Regions from separate parts of the Klebsiella grimontii genome, predicted to be linked through region 3. Evidence: predicted binding sites of a transcription regulator. Region 3 holds the regulator's gene; each other region holds the start of a gene.
The links. Region 3 encodes Fur, which represses iron uptake genes when iron is present. Its sites were predicted from a motif close to ATAATAATGAGAACNACTATCAA; they were not measured.
Positions count from the first base shown of each region.

Region 1 (6,579 bases), 1.2 Mb from region 3:
CTGTACGTCGTTATCCCATGCCGACAGATTGCCGATATCAGGGTAAAGCTGGAACCACGGATTATTGAGATAGTGGGCATAGCCCAACGCCTTGCTGATCGAGTTCATCAGCGGGTAGTCCATGATTTCCATCGCCAGCGTCACCTGCGCGCGGCTCGCCATTTCGACGCTCTCTTTTAGCCCGTCGCGGAAACGACGGCGCGTCTCGTTATTGGCTTGCTGGTAGTAAACGTCGTAACCCGCCAGTTGGATAACGCGAATACCCACATCCTGCGCCAGCCGAATTGCTTTGCGCATAATCTCCAGGCCCTGCGCCCGAACCGCGTCGTCTTCGCTACCGAGCGGAAAGCGGCGATGGGCGCTCAGGCACATAGAGGGTACCCGCACCCCGGTTTCAGCAATCGCGTTGACCAGCGCAAGGCGCTGCTCCCGACTCCAGTCGAGCCGCGCCAGACGGGCGTCAGTTTCATCGACCGACATTTCGACGAAATCAAAGCCGAGCTCTTTCGCCAGCCGTAGGCGTTCCTGCCAGCACTCCCCCGCGGGGAGCGCTTTTTCATAGATACCGAGCGGAATTTGTTTTGACAGCATGACCGCTCCTTAGCCCCACAGCTGGGCGATAGAACGTTTAAACTGCCGGGCGGCCTCTACCGGAGAAGCGGCGTCGCGAATGCTGCGACCGGCGATAAAGACGTGAATGGGAATACCTTTAAACAGCGGTAAATCTTCCAGCGCCAGGCCGCCGGTGACGGTGACTTTAAAGCCCATTTCGGACAAGCGTTTGATCGCGCTGATATCCGCCTCTCCCCACGCCACACCGGCCGCCTGGGCATCGCGGCTACGGTGATAAACCACCTGCTGAATACCCGCTTCGCGCCACTCCTGCGCCTGCTCCCAGGTCCAGTAGCCGGTCAGTTCGATCTGGACGTCGCCGTTGAACTCTTTCGCGACGTCCAGCGCGCCTTTGGTGGTGTTGATGTCCGCGCAGCAGATCACGGTGACCCAATCGGCGTTGGCTTCAAAGCACATGCGGGAGAGAATTTTACCGGCATCGGCGATTTTGGCGTCCGCCAGCACGATTTTATTGGGATAGAGCGCCTTCAGGTCGCGAACGGCGCGTACGCCTTCAGCCACACAAAGAATGGTGCCGACTTCAATAATGTCCACTTCATCGGCTATCAGGCGCGTCGTTTCATACGCGGAAGACATGGATTGATTATCGAGCGCAACCTGCAACATAGGTAATGACATTGTAGTGTTCCTTTTAAACGGCCGCCGCCGTGGCGTTATCAATTAATTCCAGCACTTCCTGCGCGGTGCGGCAGGCGCGTAAACGGTCAAAATTGGCTTCATCTTCAAACAGGTTGACGATCTGCATGATGCCGACTTCCTGATGGGTATTGGCATCCACGGCCGCCATGGTGATCAGAATATCGACCGGGTCGTTATCCTCGTGATTAAAAACCAGCGGCGTTTTCAGCGTGACCAGCGCAAAGCCGGTTTTCTTAACCCCCTCTTCCGGGCGGCCGTGCGGCATCGCCAGACCGGGAGCAATCACAAAATAGGGGCCATGCTGGGCTACGCCATCGAGAATGGCCTGGTAGTAGCGCGGCTCAACGACATCCGCCTTCACCAGTAAATCAACGCTCAGCTTGACGGCTTCCTGCCAGGTACTGGCGTCGGCCTGGAGAAGGATGGAGTTATTCTCCACCAGCGAATCGCGTAATTTCATTTGGTCTCCTTACTTCACATCCTGCGGGAAGTGCGCTTTGATCACTTCCAGCAGTTTTGGGCCAAAATCCGCAGGCGAGAGCATGTTGCGCACGCCAACCACATATTTGTTGCCGGAGACGCTAATCTCACCGGCGATATGGGTGGAGGCGATGATGATGTCCGCGCCGTTTAGTTCACTTTTGTATTCACCCACCGCGCAGCTGTTCACCGTGTGATCGATATTTGACTGGGTCAAAAACTGGTCCACCTTCATCTTCATGATCATGGAACTTCCTTGCCCGTTGCCACATACAGCCAGAATACGTACGGTCATAGTCAAAACTCCTTATTGAGCAGAAGCATCTGCCAGTTGTTTTTCCGCGTCCTCTTCAGCACGCAGCGTGCGCCCTGCGAAGAACATATAAGCCAGTGCGATAATGATGATGACGGCCATAAACGCGATACCGATGGAGGCGAAGCCCTGCATCATCGGCGGCGCCAGAATTGACCAGTCCGCCATACCCATCCAGGCGCTCATACCGGTCAGCTTCACCGCCCAGACGCAGCCAAAAATTTCGATCATCCCCATTACCAGACAAATTTTGAGCGCCGCGCGCCAGCCGCCAAAGTGGTTAGCAAACACGCCGATGGTGGCGTTAGAGAAGAACATTGGGATAAAGCCCGGAATAATCAGAATGGAAGAGCCGAAGCCGACCAGAATACCGACGGCGATCAGTTGGCCGATGGTGCCCCACATAAACCCCCAGACGACGGCGTTTGGCGCAAAGCTATAAATCGCGGCGCAGTCAATCGCCAGCACGGCACCGGGAATCAGGCGCTGGGAAATGCCGTTGAACGCTTCAGAAAGTTCGGCGACGAACATGCGCACGCCCTGGGTGATAATGAAAATAGCGACGGCGAACGAGAAGCCGGTTTGCAGGATATAGATCGTCCAGTGGGTTTTACCCGCCATCGCCTGTACGGTGTCGATGCCGAAGGAGAGCAAAATCGCGCCGAAGAAAATGGTCATCACGATGGCCGTGGAGACGATGTTGTCGTGAAAGATGTTCAGCCAGCCCGGCAGCTTGAGATCCTCAACGCTCTCCTCTTTTTTACCCAGATACGGGGCGACCTTGTAAGCAATCCATGAAGCGAACTGCTGCTGGTGTCCGATGGAGAAGCCGCAGCCGTCGGTCACTTCCTGGGTCGGCTTATACATCATGTTCGAGGTAATGCCCCAATAGAGCGACACCAGCACCGCCGTGCAGATAATCGTCGTCCACATCGGGTAGCCGAAGATATAAAAAAAGACGGCAATCAGCCCCGCCTGCTGGAACATGATGTGCCCGGTCAGCATGATGGTACGAATACCGGTAATACGCCGCAGCAGGACATAACAAATATTCAGCGCCAGGGCTAACAGCACGGCATAGCCCACCCAGCTGTAGGCATCGCCCATCCGCTCAATGGTCGCCATCATGGAGGCGTAGGTATCAGAAATAGCGCCGTTGATGCCGTAAACCTCAGACATTTTCGCCACCACCGGTTTAAACGTGCTGGTCAGAATGCCGGAGCCGGCCTGCAGCAGCATAAAACCGATAATGGTTTTAATTGTTCCTTTAACGATAACGCTGGCGCTTTTGCGCAGCAGGATATAACCCAGGCAGGTCACAATACCCAGCAGCAGCGGGGCGTTGGTCATAACCTGGTTAAAGAACACGGTAAAGATGTGGTAGAGAATCTCCATAACACACTCCAGAAGGTGGACGCTCTGAACGCACGCTACGCCCAGGTTGGTTGTTGCGATCACTCTAATAATCAAAAATAATCACAACAAGATTATATTTGATTAAATGTGACGCACGCCGCAAATAATCACACAATCCGTCATGGTATTAATTCTCATTTTCATAACCTGAAAAATAGTATATGTAAATCAATTAAATAAAATAACACGCATATCATGAAGTATGCCTCCGCTTCTTTTTAACCCCCACTATTCCTTTCATGAAGGGCGAAATTCAGGATTGCAATCCTGAACAAACGATGCCAGTATTCGTCAAAACAAATCACATCGTGATTACTTTTGATAATATGTGAGGGAAAAACAAATGAGTAAAGTGCAAACCATCACCCGCGAATCATGGATCCTGAACACTTTTCCGGAATGGGGTAGCTGGCTGAATGAAGAAATTGAACAAGAGCAGGTTGCGCCGGGCACCTTTGCGATGTGGTGGTTGGGTTGTACGGGCATCTGGCTGAAATCCGAAGGCGGAGCCAATATCTGCGTCGATTTCTGGTGCGGTACCGGCAAGCAAAGCCACGGGAATCCGCTGATGAAAACCGGCCACCAGATGCAGCGTATGGCCGGCGTGAAGAAGCTCCAGCCCAACCTGCGCACCACCCCGTTTGTTCTCGATCCGTTCGCTATTCGCCAGATCGACGCCGTGCTGTCTACCCACGATCATAACGATCACATTGATGTGAACGTGGCCGCCGCGGTTATGCAGAACTGCGCCGATGACGTGCCGTTTATCGGCCCGCAAACCTGCGTCGATCTGTGGATTGGCTGGGGCGTACCGAAAGAGCGCTGCATCGTGATGAAGCCGGGCGATGTGGTCAAAATAAAAGATGTTGAAATTCATGCGCTCGACGCTTTTGACCGTACGGCTCTGATTACCTTACCCGCGGATCAAAAAGCGGCAGGCGTACTGCCGGACGGAATGGATCAGCGCGCGGTGAACTACCTGTTCAAAACGCCGGGGGGCAACCTGTACCATAGCGGCGATTCCCACTACTCCAACTATTACGCGAAGCACGGTAACGAACACCAGATCGACGTGGCTCTCGGTTCCTATGGCGAGAACCCGCGCGGTATCACCGACAAAATGACCAGCGCCGATATCCTGCGCATGGCCGAATCGCTGAATGCCAAAGTGGTCATCCCGTTCCATCACGATATCTGGTCAAACTTCCAGGCCGATCCGCAGGAAATCCGCGTTCTGTGGGAGATGAAAAAAGACCGTCTGAAGTATGGCTTTAAGCCTTTCATCTGGCAGGTGGGTGGGAAATTCACCTGGCCGCTGGATAAAGATAACTTCGAATACCACTATCCGCGCGGATTCGACGATTGCTTCACCATGGAGCCGGACCTGCCCTTTAAGTCTTTCCTGTAAGGCTTCTCCGGCGGGACCGCCCGCCGGAAATTATCCCCGTCAGCATTAGTATTTTCACCTGATTTCAAATATCATCTTTGCTTATCACTTTTAATCGGATTTGCTCATGACGGAAGCGCAAAGACATCAAATTTTACTGGATTTGCTGGCACAAACGGGATTTGTCACCGTGGAGCAGGTGATTTCCCGGCTGGGAATTTCTCCGGCGACGGCACGACGCGATATCAACAAACTCGACGAAAGCGGCAAGCTGAAAAAAGTCCGCAACGGCGCAGAAGCCGTCAGCGAGCAGCGCCCGCGCTGGTCGCCAATGAATATTCACCAGGCGCAAAACCACGATGAGAAGGTACGGATTGCGCGCGCGGCTTCGCAGCTGGTGAACCCGGGCGAAAGCATCGTCATAAACTGCGGCTCTACCGCATTCCTGCTTGGGCAAGAACTGTGCGGTAAACCGGTGCAGATCATCACCAACTATTTGCCGCTGGCTAACTACCTGATCGATCAGGAACACGACAGCGTCATTATTATGGGCGGGCAGTATAACCGCAGCCACTCCATCACGCTGAGCCCTCAGGGCAGCGAAAACAGCCTGTACGCCGGGCACTGGATGTTTACCAGCGGCAAAGGGTTGACCGCGGAGGGGCTATATAAAACCGATATGCTGACGGCGATGGCGGAGCAAAAGATGCTTAACGTCGTCGGCAAACTCGCGGTACTGGTCGACAGCAGCAAAGTTGGCGAACGCGCCGGAATGCTCTTCAGCCAGGCCGGGCAAATCGACCTGGTGATAACCGGTAAACAGGCGGATGAAGCGATTCTCAAGCAGCTTGAAGATCAGGGCGTTCAGGTGATTCGCGTTTAAAGGTGACGTTGAAAAAAAGCCACCGTCGCAGCTAACGCTTCCGGCGTAATGCGGTGACGGACGCCTTTCTGCCAGATGCAGGTTAGGTTGTCGGCCAGTGCGTTTTGCTGCAGCGCCTGCTGCAGACGGAAGGTCTCCCCCGGCGGTACCACATCATCCTCATCGCCGTGCCAGAGCAGCAGCGGTCGGCTGGCGAGGGTCGCCAGCTGCTGGCTGACGTCCCACTCCGCCAGCTGCCCTGCCTCCCACGAAGGCGAAGGAAAAAGCGTCTGCGAGAGCGTACTGAAATAGCCTGACCCCATCAGGCAGGCGACGCTTTTCAGCTCCGGGTGATGGGTCATAATCCCCAGCGCGGTCATTCCACCCATCGATGCGCCGGCCACCGCCAGCCTGTCGTCCGCAAGCCATCCCTGCTCCCGAATCGCCTCCTGTAATGCCGGAAACTCAACAAAATTGTGCGTCAGAATCGGCCAGAAGCGCTGCATCCGCCCCTGTTCGTCTCCCCGGTAGCGCGCGCCGTGTTCCGCAGCATCAGGCATAATCACCCGAAACCCCGCCTCTGCAAGCGCAACGGCGAAATAGCTGTAGACCAGCTTAGAAGAGGTAAAGCCATGATAAAAGACAATGCAGGGAAGCGGAGTATCCGCGGCGCCCTGCGGGTACGCATGGAGAACCTCCCCGCCCGCAAGGTTACGCATTTCTAGTGCGATCATTTACCGTCTCCTTTCTCTAAAGTGATGTTATGTTAGTACTCAAGCCACGCGTTCGCACATGATTCATAATCTTGAGAACCAGATTACGCTTTCACGATATTTTCATTCGAAAATC
Region 1 covers NZ_CP169721.1:5,174,948-5,181,526, forward strand. Annotated here, with positions in the region: gene ulaE (L-ribulose-5-phosphate 3-epimerase UlaE) at 1-591, opposite strand, end outside; gene ulaD (3-keto-L-gulonate-6-phosphate decarboxylase UlaD) at 601-1,251, opposite strand; gene ulaC (PTS ascorbate transporter subunit IIA) at 1,265-1,732, opposite strand; gene ulaB (PTS ascorbate transporter subunit IIB) at 1,742-2,047, opposite strand; gene ulaA (PTS ascorbate transporter subunit IIC) at 2,060-3,460, opposite strand; gene ulaG (L-ascorbate 6-phosphate lactonase) at 3,825-4,889, shown strand; gene ulaR (HTH-type transcriptional regulator UlaR) at 4,996-5,751, shown strand; gene yjfP (esterase) at 5,748-6,464, opposite strand.
Region 1: the regulator Fur is predicted to act here: its motif matches at 3,603-3,625, upstream of ulaG (L-ascorbate 6-phosphate lactonase).

Region 2 (6,579 bases), 2.5 Mb from region 3:
GCTCGGACTGATGCTTCACGCGCACGTGGATGCCGTCCCGGCCGCTATCACCGTTTCCTGCGCGATCCTCGGACTGACGCTGGTGGTGACGCGCGATGGCTGGTTGAGCCTGTTTATGGCAGCGGTCGTGGTGCCAGACTCCACGTTACTTCCGCTGCTGTGCATCGTTATGCTTCCCGCCTGGCTATTACTTGCCGGGAAACCGCTGATGATCGCCAAACGCCCCAACGATTAAACGCGGCTGTTTCTCTCTTCCAGTGCCTGAGTGACCGTACGCAGAAAATCGGGAATATCCATTTTTGGCAGCATCACCTCCACCAGCGTCAGCCTGTCTGAGGCGACGCTGCTATTCATCGCTTCCTGTAGTTCCTGCGTGCGCGTCACTCGCCAGCAGCGGGAGGGGACGTCGGGAGCGAAAGCATCAGGCAGACGATTCCAGTCCCAGAGCGCAATATCGTTGTAGCGTTGCTCGGGACCGTGAATCGCGCGCTCGACCGTATAGCCTTCGTTGTTGAGCAACAAAATCAGCGGACGCTGCTTATCTCTGAGCATCGATCCCAGCTCCTGAATAGTTAACTGCGCAGCGCCATCGCCAACAATCAGCACCACCCTTCTCTCCGCTGCCGCGATTTGCGCCCCGTAGGCCGCAGGAAGGGTAAAGCCTATCGATCCCCATAACGGCTGGACGATCAGCGTCGCGTCAACCGGAAGCTTAAGCGCAGCGGCGCCAAAAGCGGCGGTACCCTGATCGGCAAGGATAATATCTCCAGGACGGAGCTGTTTCTGTACCGTATTCCAGAAGTTTTTCTGCGTCAGGCTCCCCTCTGGCGCGCCGCTCACGCCGGGCGCCTGAATATTCGGCGAAACCCATTCTGCCGCCAGGCTGGCAGAGAGCTCGATTAAAATGGCGAGCGCCTTTTCCATGGGAATCCGGCTGAACCAGCGATCGGCAACCCGAACGGCAAAGGGCTGTATTTCTATCGTTTTTTCCAGTGGAAGGTGCTGGGTAAAACCGGCGGTAATAGTGTCGGTAAAACGCGTACCGATACAAATAATGGTATCCGCGTTTTCGATAGCATCGCGAGTCTCCTCCGCACTGGCTATCCCGCTATACGTCCCGACAAAACCGCTCTGTTGCTCATCGAAAAGCCCTTTGCCCATGAGCATCGTGGCGTAAGCAACGGGTACCTTCGCCACCCACTCTCGAAGAGCGTTTTGTAACCCATAGCGCTGGGCGAGAAAATCGGCCAGCAGCGATACGCGACGGCTGCTTCTTAGCATCCGTCCGGCGTGCTCGCGGAAACCCGCCAGCTGGTTCTCATCGGCGGGCAGCCCCTGAATAAGCAAACGATGAGCAGGCGGCGTGGTCTTTGCCTTCGCCACATCGGCCGGAAGCATCAGATAACCAGGACGATGATGGGTGAGCATTTCGCTCAGAACCCGGTCTATTTCATGGCAGGCATTTCCCGCCGCCAGCACCACCTGAGAGCAGGTAATTTGTTCACTCATACGCGAAAAATGGCTGAAATCGCCATCGCCAAGCGTATGGTGCAGCAGCTCGCCGCGCTGCTGGGCGCCGGTACAGGGAGCGCCGACGATATGCAGGACCGGTACATGTTCAGCGTAGCTCCCGGCGATGCCGTTCAGCGCGCTCAGCTCGCCGACGCCATAGGTGGTCAACAGCGCGCCTGCGCCCTTGATACGCGCATAGCCATCAGCGGCATAGGCCGCGTTTAGCTCGTTTGCACAACCCACCCACCCTAAATTCCGATGCGCAATAACGCTGTCGAGAAACTGTAAATTGTAATCACCAGGTACGCCAAACAAGCGGTCTATACCGCAGTCTACGAGACGATCCAGCAGATAATCGCCAATGGTGTAAGTCGGTTGCATATCCCCACTCTCCTCTCATGCAGATAAGTTGAGTATTGAATAAGCAGTTGCGCTGTCCACATTGCACCCAACAAATGCGGTGGCAAGTAAAATTTACGCGTTCAGGGAGTATACTCGGCGCCAAAGATTCTTTAGTGTAAACGTATACACAACCCTGTTTTATCTGCGGAGGAAGTATGGTTTACCAGGCAAACGCCACGCGATATCAAACGATGGAATACCGCCGCTGCGGTCATAGCGGACTAAAGCTACCGGCAGTTTCTCTGGGGCTTTGGCATAATTTTGGCGATGAAACGCGGGTGGAAACCAGCCGTCAGCTTCTGCGTCACGCATTCGATCTCGGCATAACCCATTTCGATTTAGCCAATAACTACGGGCCACCGCCGGGATCGGCGGAGAGCAATTTTGGCCGTATTCTGAAAGAGGATTTTTTGCCCTATCGCGATGAGCTGATCATCTCCAGCAAAGCCGGTTACACCATGTGGGACGGCCCCTATGGCGACTGGGGATCGCGCAAGTACCTGATCGCCAGCCTCGATCAAAGCCTTAAACGAATGGGCCTGGACTATATCGACATTTTCTACCACCACCGCCCTGACCCCGAAACGCCGCTGCTGGAAACCATGCGCGCGCTGGACCACATCGTCCGCCAGGGCAAGGCGCTGTACGTCGGCTTGTCTAATTATCCGCTCGAACAGGCCCGGCAAGCCGTCAACATCCTTAACGATCTCGGCACGCCGTGCCTGATTCATCAGCCAAAATATTCGATGTTTGAACGCTGGGTCGAAGAGGGATTACTGGATTTCCTGCACACCTCGGGGGTGGGAAGTATAGCGTTTTCACCGCTGGCGGGCGGCCAGTTAACCAACCGTTACCTGCACGGCATTCCGGCTGACTCCCGCGCCGCCAGCGGTAGCCGGTTCCTGCAACCGGATCAGCTTACCGAAAGCAAACTGGAAAAAGTTCGCCAGCTGGACGCGCTGGCCGAATCCCGCGGACAGAAGCTTTCGCAGATGGCGCTGGCCTGGGTGCTGCGCGATGAGAAAGTCACTTCGGTACTGATTGGCGCCAGTAAAACCTCGCAGCTCGACGATGCGGTTGGCATGCTGGAAAACCGCCATTTCAGCGCCGAAGAGCGGGCAACCATCGACGCGATCCTTGCGGTGTAAATTCATTGTTACTTTAGCAAAAAGTGCTCTCACTGGCGATTTAGGAGTTCCTCCGATACGACGGGGCTTTACCGCCCCGTAATATCAGGTTAACAGGCCGACAACGGCCCCGATCGTGAAGGAGAAGAGTATGTTCAGGTCACTGATTTTGGCTGCAGTGCTTCTGGCTTCAGCGCCATTGGTCGCTAATGCTGGTGAAATCACCCTGTTGCCATCAATAAAATTACAAATTGGCGATCGCGACAATTATGGTAACTACTGGGACGGTGGCGGCTGGCGCGACCGTGATTATTGGCGTAGACACTATGAATGGCGCGATAACCGCTGGCGTCGTCACGATAACGGCTGGCATCGCGGCTGGGATAAACGTAAAGCCTACGAGCGCGGCTATCGTGAAGGCTGGAATGATCGTGATGACCGACGCGGCGGTTGGGGTCGTGGACCAGGCGGTCGCGGACATGGCCACGGTCATCATTAATATTCATTGTAAAAGGGAGCCATCCGGCTCCCTTTCTCGTTGTCGCGTTTAACTAAATATCGTCCCAACAATCAGCCAGCCGTTAAGCGCCACAACGACTGCGACAATCGCCCACCCCAGCAGTTTTACCCACCGGGAATTGACCAGATCGCCCATCAGGCGGGAGTCGCTGGTGAATATCAGCAGCGGCACCAGCGCGAGGGCAATACCGAAACTCAGCAATACCTGGCTCATCACCAGAATACGCGTGGGATCCAGGCCCATTAAAATCACGATAAACGACGGCAGCATGGTGATCGCCCGACGAAACCACAGCGGGATATGAAAGCGGATAAAGCCCTGCATCACCACCTGCCCCGCCAGGGTCCCAACAACCGTAGAAGATAAACCCGCCGCAATCAGACTCAGGCCAAAGATGGTGGCTGCCGCGTGGCTCAGCAAGGGTTCAAGCGTCAGATAGGCCTGATCGAGGTCGGCAACTCCGGTGTGGCCGTTGAAATGGAAGGCCGCGGCGGCGGTCGCCATCATTGCCAGGTTGACAAAACCAGCAATGGTCATGGCAATCGCCACATCCCAGCGCGTGGCGTTATAGCGATCTTTGCGCGTGCCTCCATGCAGGTGCTGAGTGAGCGACGAGTGTAAATAGATGACATGCGGCATAATGGTCGCTCCCAGCACCCCGGCGGCAAGAAACACCGCCTCGCTGGTCGGCAGAGATGGCACGAGCATCCCTTTCGCTAACGGCGCCAGCGCGGGCTGAGAGAAGATAAGCTCTACGACATACGCCGCCGCGACGAACAGCAGTAGCCCGCCAATCACTTTTTCCAGCGGCTTTTGACCGCGACGCTGGAGCATCAGAATCAGAAACGTCGCAATCCCCGTCAGCACCGCGCCCTGCAGCAATGACACGCCGAGAACCAGCTTAAATCCGATAGCCGCGCCAATAAACTCGGCAAGATCGGTCGCCATCGCGATAATTTCGGCCTGCACCCAGTAAAACCACACCACAGGACGCGGATAATGGTCGCGAATTTGCTCCGCCAGATTTTTTCCGGTGGCGATGCCCAGCTTCGCCGACATCACCTGAATCAGCATCGCCATCAGGTTAGCCCATACCACCACCCACAGCAGCTGGTAGCCAAAGCTGGCGCCGGCCTGGATGTTGGTGGCGAAGTTACCCGGATCGATATAGCCGATGGCAGCAATGAACGCCGGCCCCATCAGGGCGAGCTTAATCTTGCGCGCTGCGCGACCGCTGCTATTCTCAACGCGACTGTTTGTCATTTTCTGCCTCTGGAAATATAGCCTTTGCTATGTTTTATGCTATCAAAATGCGAATGATTATCAAGTTCATTTGGAATGGTGATAATGATTGCTATGATAGGAGGGAACGATAGCGGGTCGGCAACTGAAAAACCGGGGGAACTGATAAACGCTTTTAATTAATCACCAGAATAGTACAAGAGAGCAACTTTTAAAACCTTTACGTAACATAACAAAAATGCATGGTTGATCACTATTTTTGCCATTAGTCACATATCCTTGCAATAGTGTGTGCTAGCTCTCGTTTTCTTTGCGCTTGTTACATAGAATGTGCACAGAAATTTAACCTGCCTCATATTTGGAGCAAATATGGACCGCGTCCTGCACTTTATTCTCGCGATCGTAGTGGTGGCCATTCTGGCCCTGTTGGTCAGCCACAACCGTAAGCAGATTCGTATTCGTTATGTCATTCAGCTGCTGGTCATTGAAGTGCTGCTGGCCTGGTTCTTCCTGAACTCTGACATTGGCCTGGGTTTTGTGAAGGGCTTCTCCGAGATGTTTGAAAAACTCCTCGGTTTCGCTAATGAAGGGACAAATTTCGTCTTCGGCAACATGAACGACAAAGGTCTGGCGTTCTTCTTCCTGAAAGTTTTGTGCCCGATCGTCTTTATTTCCGCGCTGATCGGTATTTTGCAGCATATTCGCATTCTGCCTATCGTCATTCGCGCTATCGGTACCGTACTGTCCAAAATCAACGGCATGGGCAAGCTGGAATCCTTTAACGCTGTCAGCTCCCTGATTCTGGGCCAGTCCGAAAACTTCATCGCTTATAAAGATATTCTTGGCAAGATGTCCCGCAACCGCATGTACACCATGGCGGCGACCGCGATGTCTACCGTCTCCATGTCTATCGTGGGCGCGTATATGACCATGCTGCAGCCGAAATATGTGGTCGCGGCGCTGGTACTGAACATGTTCAGCACCTTTATCGTTCTGTCGCTGATTAACCCGTACCGCGTCGACGAAAGCGAAGAAAACCTGCAGATGTCCAACCTGCATGAAGGCCAAAGCTTCTTCGAGATGCTGGGTGAATACATCCTGGCGGGCTTTAAAGTGGCGATTATCGTTGCCGCCATGCTGATTGGCTTCATCGCGCTGATTTCCGCGCTGAACGCCCTGTTCGCCACCGTCACCGGCTGGTTCGGCTATAGCATCTCCTTCCAGGGGATCCTCGGCTATATCTTCTATCCGGTAGCGTGGGTTATGGGCGTACCGGCGGGTGAAGCGCTGCAGGTAGGGAGTATTATGGCCACCAAACTGGTTTCTAATGAATTCGTCGCCATGATGGATCTGCAGAAAGTTGCCGCCACGCTTTCTCCGCGTGCGGAAGGCATCATCTCTATCTTCCTGGTCTCCTTCGCTAACTTCTCCTCTATCGGTATTATCGCCGGGGCAATTAAAGGATTGAATGAAGAGCAAGGTAACGTGGTTTCCCGCTTCGGCCTGAAGCTGGTGTACGGTTCTACGCTGGTGAGCGTGCTCTCTGCGTCTATCGCCGCGCTGGTACTGTAATTAGCGAAAGCCGGGCAAGTCCCGGCTTTTTCATGTCCGCAGTTCGCTCAACGGCAGCGGCTTACCGATCAGATACCCCTGCAAATAATCAACGCCTAACTCAAGAAGCTTTTCCCGCTGCTCAGGCGTTTCAACATATTCCGCCACCACCTTCATTTTCTTAACCTTGGCCATTTCAATAATAGATTTGACCATAATGGCATC
Region 2 covers NZ_CP169721.1:1,508,890-1,515,468, reverse strand. Annotated here, with positions in the region: gene ACE3MN_RS07335 (ion channel protein) at 1-235, shown strand, start outside; gene ACE3MN_RS07330 (alpha-keto acid decarboxylase family protein) at 232-1,893, opposite strand; gene mgrA (L-glyceraldehyde 3-phosphate reductase) at 2,070-3,062, shown strand; gene ACE3MN_RS07320 (DUF2502 domain-containing protein) at 3,193-3,540, shown strand; gene ACE3MN_RS07315 (Nramp family divalent metal transporter) at 3,589-4,824, opposite strand; gene ACE3MN_RS07310 (NupC/NupG family nucleoside CNT transporter) at 5,173-6,375, shown strand; gene ACE3MN_RS07305 (EAL domain-containing protein) at 6,406-6,579, opposite strand, start outside.
Region 2: the regulator Fur is predicted to act here: its motif matches at 4,866-4,888, upstream of ACE3MN_RS07315 (Nramp family divalent metal transporter).

Region 3 (6,579 bases):
GATTATCATGATGTCAATTACGCGTTTTTCAGCACTTCGCTGACAATCTCCACCGCTTCTTTCTCAATCTGCTGACGATGTTCAGCGCCGAGGAAGCTTTCGCAGTAGATTTTATAGGCGTCTTCGGTTCCTGACGGACGCGCGGCGAACCAGCCGTTGTCGGTCATCACCTTCAGGCCGCCAATCGCCGCCCCGTTACCCGGCGCCGCGGTCAGACGCGCGGTAATCGGGTCGCCCGCCAGGGTGCTGGCGCTGACCATTTCCGGAGAGAGCTTAGACAGCGCCGCTTTCTGGGCAGAAGTCGCGGAAGCCTGCAGACGGTTGTAGCTCGGCGCGCCGAAGCGCTCTGCCAGCTCGTCGTAGTGCTGCTGCGGGTTTTTCCCGGTGACCGCGGTGATTTCCGCCGCCAGCAGGCACATGATGATGCCGTCTTTGTCGGTAGACCACGGGGTGCCGTCAAAGCGCAGGAACGAAGCCCCCGCGCTCTCTTCACCGCCGAAGCCGAAGCTGCCGTCAAACAGACCATCAACAAACCACTTAAAGCCGACCGGCACTTCCACCAGCTTACGGCCGAGGTCGTTAACCACACGGTCAATCATCGCCGAGGAGACCAGGGTTTTACCCACAGCGACATCTTTGCCCCACTGCGGGCGATGCTGGAACAGGTAGTTAATCGCCACCGCCAGATAGTGGTTCGGGTTCATCAACCCGGCCGGCGTGACGATACCGTGACGGTCGTAATCCGGGTCATTCGCGAAGGCCAGGTCAAATTTGTCGCGCAGCGCCAGCAGGCCCGCCATCGCGCACTCGGAGGAACAGTCCATACGGATTGCGCCGTCTTTATCGAGATGCATAAAGCGGAAGGTCTGATCGACGTGGTCGTTGACGATGGTCAGATTGAGGTTGTAATGCTCAGCGATACGCTTCCAGTATTCGATACCGGAGCCGCCCAGCGGGTCGACGCCGAGGGTCAATCCGGCTTTCTGGATCGCCGCCATATCGACGATATCCGCCAGCCCTTCAATAAACGGCTGCACCAGATCCTGTTCTTTAACGTGGCCGGAGGCCAGCGCCGCGTCAAGAGAAATACGCTTGACGCCCTGCAGACCGGCAGCCAGCAGTTCATTGGCGCGATTTTCGACAACCTTGGTCACGTTGGTATCAGCCGGGCCGCCGTTTGGCGGATTGTACTTGATACCACCGTCTTCCGGCGGGTTGTGGGACGGCGTGATCACAATACCGTCAGCCAGCGGACCGCCCTTTTTGTTATGCACCAGAATCGCATTAGAAATCGCCGGCGTCGGGGTGAAACCGTTGTTTTCCTGAACGATGACGTCAACGCCGTTCGCCGCCAGCACTTCCAGTACGGAAATGAAGGCCGGTTCGGAGAGTGCATGAGTGTCCTTCCCGACGTAGCATGGGCCGGTGATCCCGTTCTTCGCGCGGTCTTCCGCAATTGCCTGAGCAATCGCCAGAATATGCTGCTCGTTGAAGTTGTGGCGCGCCGCGCTGCCGCGGTGACCGGAGGTGCCAAACTTCACCGCATGTTCCGCGTTGCCGACTTCCGGCTTCAGCACATAGTACTGGGCAGTCAGCTGGGCGACGTTAATCAAATCACTCTGTTGCGCAGGTTGACCCGCGCGCTTATCGATTGCCATTGCCTGATCCTTCTGGTGCAAAAGTTAATTAACTAGATCGTACCGCAAACCTTTTCGATCAATTCCGCAGGGAACTGCATAGACTGCATGATATGTTCGATCATGCTGCATTTGCGACCGGTATTGGTATTTGTAATGACCCACCACGGCGTGCCCGGAACCTGCTTAGGTTTCGTCTGATTACCGTTTTTCTGCAGCGTGCGCTCATCCTCAGCGAAATAAACGCGAGTGCGGCCGTGGAGGGACTCGGTCGCCTCCGCGAACGCTTTGCTGTCTAAGGAGTAGAGGGTAGTCAGAACCAGCATGAAACGGTTTACCGCGCGCTTTTGATCAGCGTACTCATCAGATAACAGCAGCTCACGCATCGCGCGGACTTTATCCTTCAGAGGATTAGCGGGCTTCACTTCAGCGACAGGCGTTGGCGCAGGGGCCGGAGCGGCTTTCGCTACCGGCGCGACAGGCTGGGAAACGGCGGAAAACTTCAACATACGCCGTAAAATGTCGGATGCGCTCTCGCCAATATGCTTGGTGTGGCTGGCAATATAGCTATAGAGTTCATCATCAACTTCAATTGTTTTCATCTTAATCCAGTGCGATATCTTTTTCTGAATACAAGTTGTCGGGATTATAGGGTCAAATCCCAACCGCGGATAGCGTCAAACCAGGATGGCGGTAAAACTCGGAAATCTTCCGGGTCTTGCAGCCGGATGGCAGAATGTCCAACATAATACCCTAACCCGACGGAGCGAAAAAAAGAACTTTGCCATGAAATTAAATAGCCGAGCGCAATCTGCACAGAATCCGCACAATAATCCCCCTATCGTCCTGGTCCACGGCCTTTTTGGCAGCCTGGATAACCTTGGGATCCTCGCCCGCGATCTGGTTCACGATCGCGATATTTTACAGGTCGACATGCGAAACCACGGTCTTTCGCCGCGCTCGCCGGAAATGACCTATTCCGCGATGGCCCAGGATCTGCTTGATACTCTCAATGAATCACAGATTGAGAAAGCTACCTTTATTGGTCACTCAATGGGCGGAAAGGCGGTGATGGCGCTGAGCGCGCTGGCGCCGGAGCGCATCGCGGGTCTGGTCGCCATTGATATCGCCCCGGTGGATTATCACGTTCGCCGTCATGATGAAATCTTCGCCGCCATCAACGCCGTCACCGATGCGGGCGCCGCAACGCGTCAACAGGCGGCGGCAGTCATGCGCCAGCACCTTAACGAAGAGGGCGTGATTCAGTTTCTGCTGAAGTCTTTCGTGGACGGCCAGTGGCGGTTTAACGTACCGGTGCTGTGGGAGCAGTACGATAATATCGTCGGCTGGCAAGCCGTCCCGGCCTGGCCGCATCCGGCGCTGTTTATCCCCGGCGGTAACTCCCCCTACGTCACCGACGCATACCGCGACGCACTATTGGCTCAGTTTCCCCAGGCGCGCGCGCACGTTATCGCCGGCGCCGGGCACTGGGTACATGCCGAAAAACCGGAGGCCGTGATCCGCGCAATTCGTCGTTATTTAACCTCTATCGCCGCCTGACTGGCTAAAATGTGCCCGACCGCGCGGCTTAATGCCCGCGGTCGTTGGCGCAGCCCGTCGCCTGATGTATTATGGCGCGCTGTCTGCGTCGGCTATGCCCGATAGCTTGTTTCCCCCGAAGTCACTCTGAATCATGGCAAAAGAACAAACGGACCGTACGACATTAGATTTGTTCGCAACCGAGCGTCGGCCGGGTAGACCGAAAACCAATCCGCTTTCGCGCGATGAACAGCTGCGCATCAACAAACGCAATCAGCTTAAACGCGATAAGAGTCGCGGTCTTAAGCGCGTGGAGCTAAAGCTGAATGCCGATGCGGTCGACGCGCTTAATGAGCTGGCGGAAGCCCGTAATATGAACCGCAGCGATCTTATCGAAGAGATGCTGATGAGCCAGCTGGCGGCCCTGCGCGGCCAGGATAAAGCCTAAAACCCTCAAAAAATAAGCTTTCATGTAGCAGAGTGTGCAGTTGGGCGTGATTGCTGTTTCCGCGCCCTTCTCTGTTCTGCTATCATTGCCCCTATCTGCGGGCATTACGCCACTACCACATCATTAAGTTTCAAGAGGTTATTTTACTCATGGCAATCATCGGCATCTTTTTTGGCAGCGACACCGGCAACACCGAAAATATTGCAAAAATGATCCAAAAGCAGCTTGGTAAAGATGTTGCTGATGTTCACGACATTGCCAAAAGCAGCAAAGAGGATCTGGAAGCTCACGATATCCTGCTGCTCGGCATTCCGACCTGGTACTACGGCGAAGCCCAGTGCGACTGGGACGATTTCTTCCCGACGCTGGAAGAGATCGATTTCAACGGCAAACTGGTCGCGCTGTTTGGCTGTGGCGATCAGGAAGACTATGCTGAATACTTCTGCGATGCGCTGGGTACCATCCGCGACATCATCGAACCGCGCGGCGCAACTATCGTTGGCCACTGGCCGACCGCGGGCTACCATTTTGAAGCGTCTAAAGGCCTGGCCGATGACGATCACTTTGTTGGCCTGGCCATTGACGAAGACCGTCAGCCAGAATTGACTAACGAACGCGTGGAAAAATGGGTAAAACAGATTTCTGAAGAGCTGCACCTTGAAGAAATCAAGAATGCCTGAGTCTAAACGGCGAAATCATCAGATTTCGCCGAATTGATAGATAAAAGCAATCAAAGTTATAGCTACAAGTTTTTAACTTTTAATCACATATCTGTACAATGTCCTCTGATTTAACGGGGTCGCGTGAAGCACTTTGTAGCGAGTGCCTCGTTTTTGACAGCATACAAGGCCCGATGCTTGCAGTTTTCATTTCACCATGGCAGTTCTATAATGAGACGCATTACATCGGGTGATTCTCTGTATTACTTCCGCTGATGGAAGTAGATCGTTTAGCAACAGGACAGATTCCGCATGACTGACAACAATACCGCATTAAAGAAAGCTGGCCTGAAAGTGACGCTTCCGAGATTAAAAATCCTGGAAGTGCTGCAAGGACCGGATAACCATCATGTCAGTGCGGAAGACTTATACAAACGCCTGATTGATATGGGTGAAGAGATTGGCCTGGCCACCGTCTACCGCGTACTGAACCAGTTCGACGACGCCGGTATCGTCACCCGTCATAATTTTGAAGGCGGTAAATCCGTTTTTGAACTGACGCAGCAGCATCATCACGATCACCTGATTTGCCTCGACTGCGGCAAAGTGATCGAATTTAGCGATGATTCCATCGAAGCGCGCCAGCGTGAAATTGCCGCAAGGCACGGTATTCGTCTGACCAACCACAGCCTGTACCTGTACGGACACTGTGCGGAAGGCGACTGCCGCGAAGATGAACATGCCCACGACGCGGCAGAGAAATAATCACCGCATCGTATACCGCCAAAAGCCAACCTGAAGGTTGGCTTTTTTTTGCCCGGAATTTGCCGCCTCTTTCTCTCGCGCTGCAATACGTTTACTGTCAGTGCATCCTGAGGTGTACGGAGAGTCGACATGGAGCTTCGCCAGCTACGCTATTATGTGCGCATTATTGAAACCGGCAGTATGGGCCGCGCCGCGCTTGACCTGAATATCGGCGTCTCCGCGCTGAGCCAACAGATGGCGCGCCTGGAGAACGAACTCGCCATCCGTCTGCTGCAGCGGACATCGCGCGGCGTAATGCCGACCAGCGCTGGTCTCGCCTTCTACTCCCAGGCGCAGCTGGCGCTGCGCCACGCCGACGATGCGGTTCTCGCCGCGCGCGAGGCGCGCCTTTCCGGCCACGTCAGCGTCGGTATGGCCCCCAGCACCGCCTCTGTACTGGGGGTACCTTTTATTCACGCGATGCGCGAAAGCTATGCCGACGTCCGCCTGCATTTGGTCGAGAGCCTCTCCGGTAATCTGGAACGCATGATCAACACCCGCCAGCTTGATTTAGCTATCGTGTTCCAGAAGGAGAAGCTTGCGCGCTGGAGCGCCAGGCCGATTCTCGAAGAGCGTCTGTTTCTGATTGGCACCCATGACGTGCTGGCCCCCCTTCCCGAAGCGAGCATCTCGCCTGGCCAACTGGCCGCTATCCCGCTGATAATGCCAAGCCTGGGGCATGGCCTGCGCGGCAGGCTGGAGGCGATCTGCCAGGAGCACGCCCTGAGCGTCGATGTGGTGGCTGAAATCGACGGTCTGGCCCTGCTGATGCGCGCCGTCCGCGACGGACTGGGCGCCACGCTGCAGCCGGGGGCGGCGATTTCCCATCTCGACGGCGAGTCCCTGAGAGTGATCGGCGTCGAGAATCCGATACTCAGTCGGCCAAACTTTCTCGTCAGCCTTTCCGATGATGAACTGACCCCAGCGGGCCTTGCCGCGCGGGTGATACTGGCGAAAGTCATGCGTCAGCTCGTGGAGTCAGGCCGCTGGCCCGGCGCCAGCCTTTACGCGCACTAAACCCCCCTTTAGCAATACGCCATAGCGTCCTTACGGCCAAAACGAATACATTTCCATTACAAATTTAACAATCAAGCAAAGCGTAATGGAGCCAAAAATGGTGGATGTACTGGTGATTGGCGGCGGCAATGCCGCGCTATGCGCCGCATTAACCGCCCGGGAAGCCGGCGCGTCCGTGCTGCTGCTGGAGGCTGCGCCGCGGGAATGGCGAGGCGGAAACTCTCAGCACACGCGGAATCTTCGCTGTATGCACGATGCTCCGCAGGATGTTTTAATCGACAGCTATCCGGAAGAAGAGTACTGGCAGGACCTGCTGCGCGTCACCGAGGGCAACACCAACGAAGCGCTGGCGCGGCTGGTGATCCGCACTTCAGCGCAATGCCGGGACTGGATGCGCCAGCACGGGGTTAACTTTCAGCCGCCGCTCTCCGGCGCCCTGCACGTTGCCCGCACCAACGCCTTTTTTATGGGCGGC
Region 3 covers NZ_CP169721.1:3,999,605-4,006,183, forward strand. Annotated here, with positions in the region: gene pgm (phosphoglucomutase (alpha-D-glucose-1,6-bisphosphate-dependent)) at 18-1,658, opposite strand; gene seqA (replication initiation negative regulator SeqA) at 1,691-2,239, opposite strand; gene ybfF (esterase) at 2,424-3,197, shown strand; gene ybfE (LexA regulated protein) at 3,331-3,624, shown strand; gene fldA (flavodoxin FldA) at 3,774-4,304, shown strand; gene fur (ferric iron uptake transcriptional regulator) at 4,596-5,048, shown strand; gene tcuR (tricarballylate utilization LysR family transcriptional regulator TcuR) at 5,178-6,104, shown strand; gene tcuA (FAD-dependent tricarballylate dehydrogenase TcuA) at 6,202-6,579, shown strand, end outside.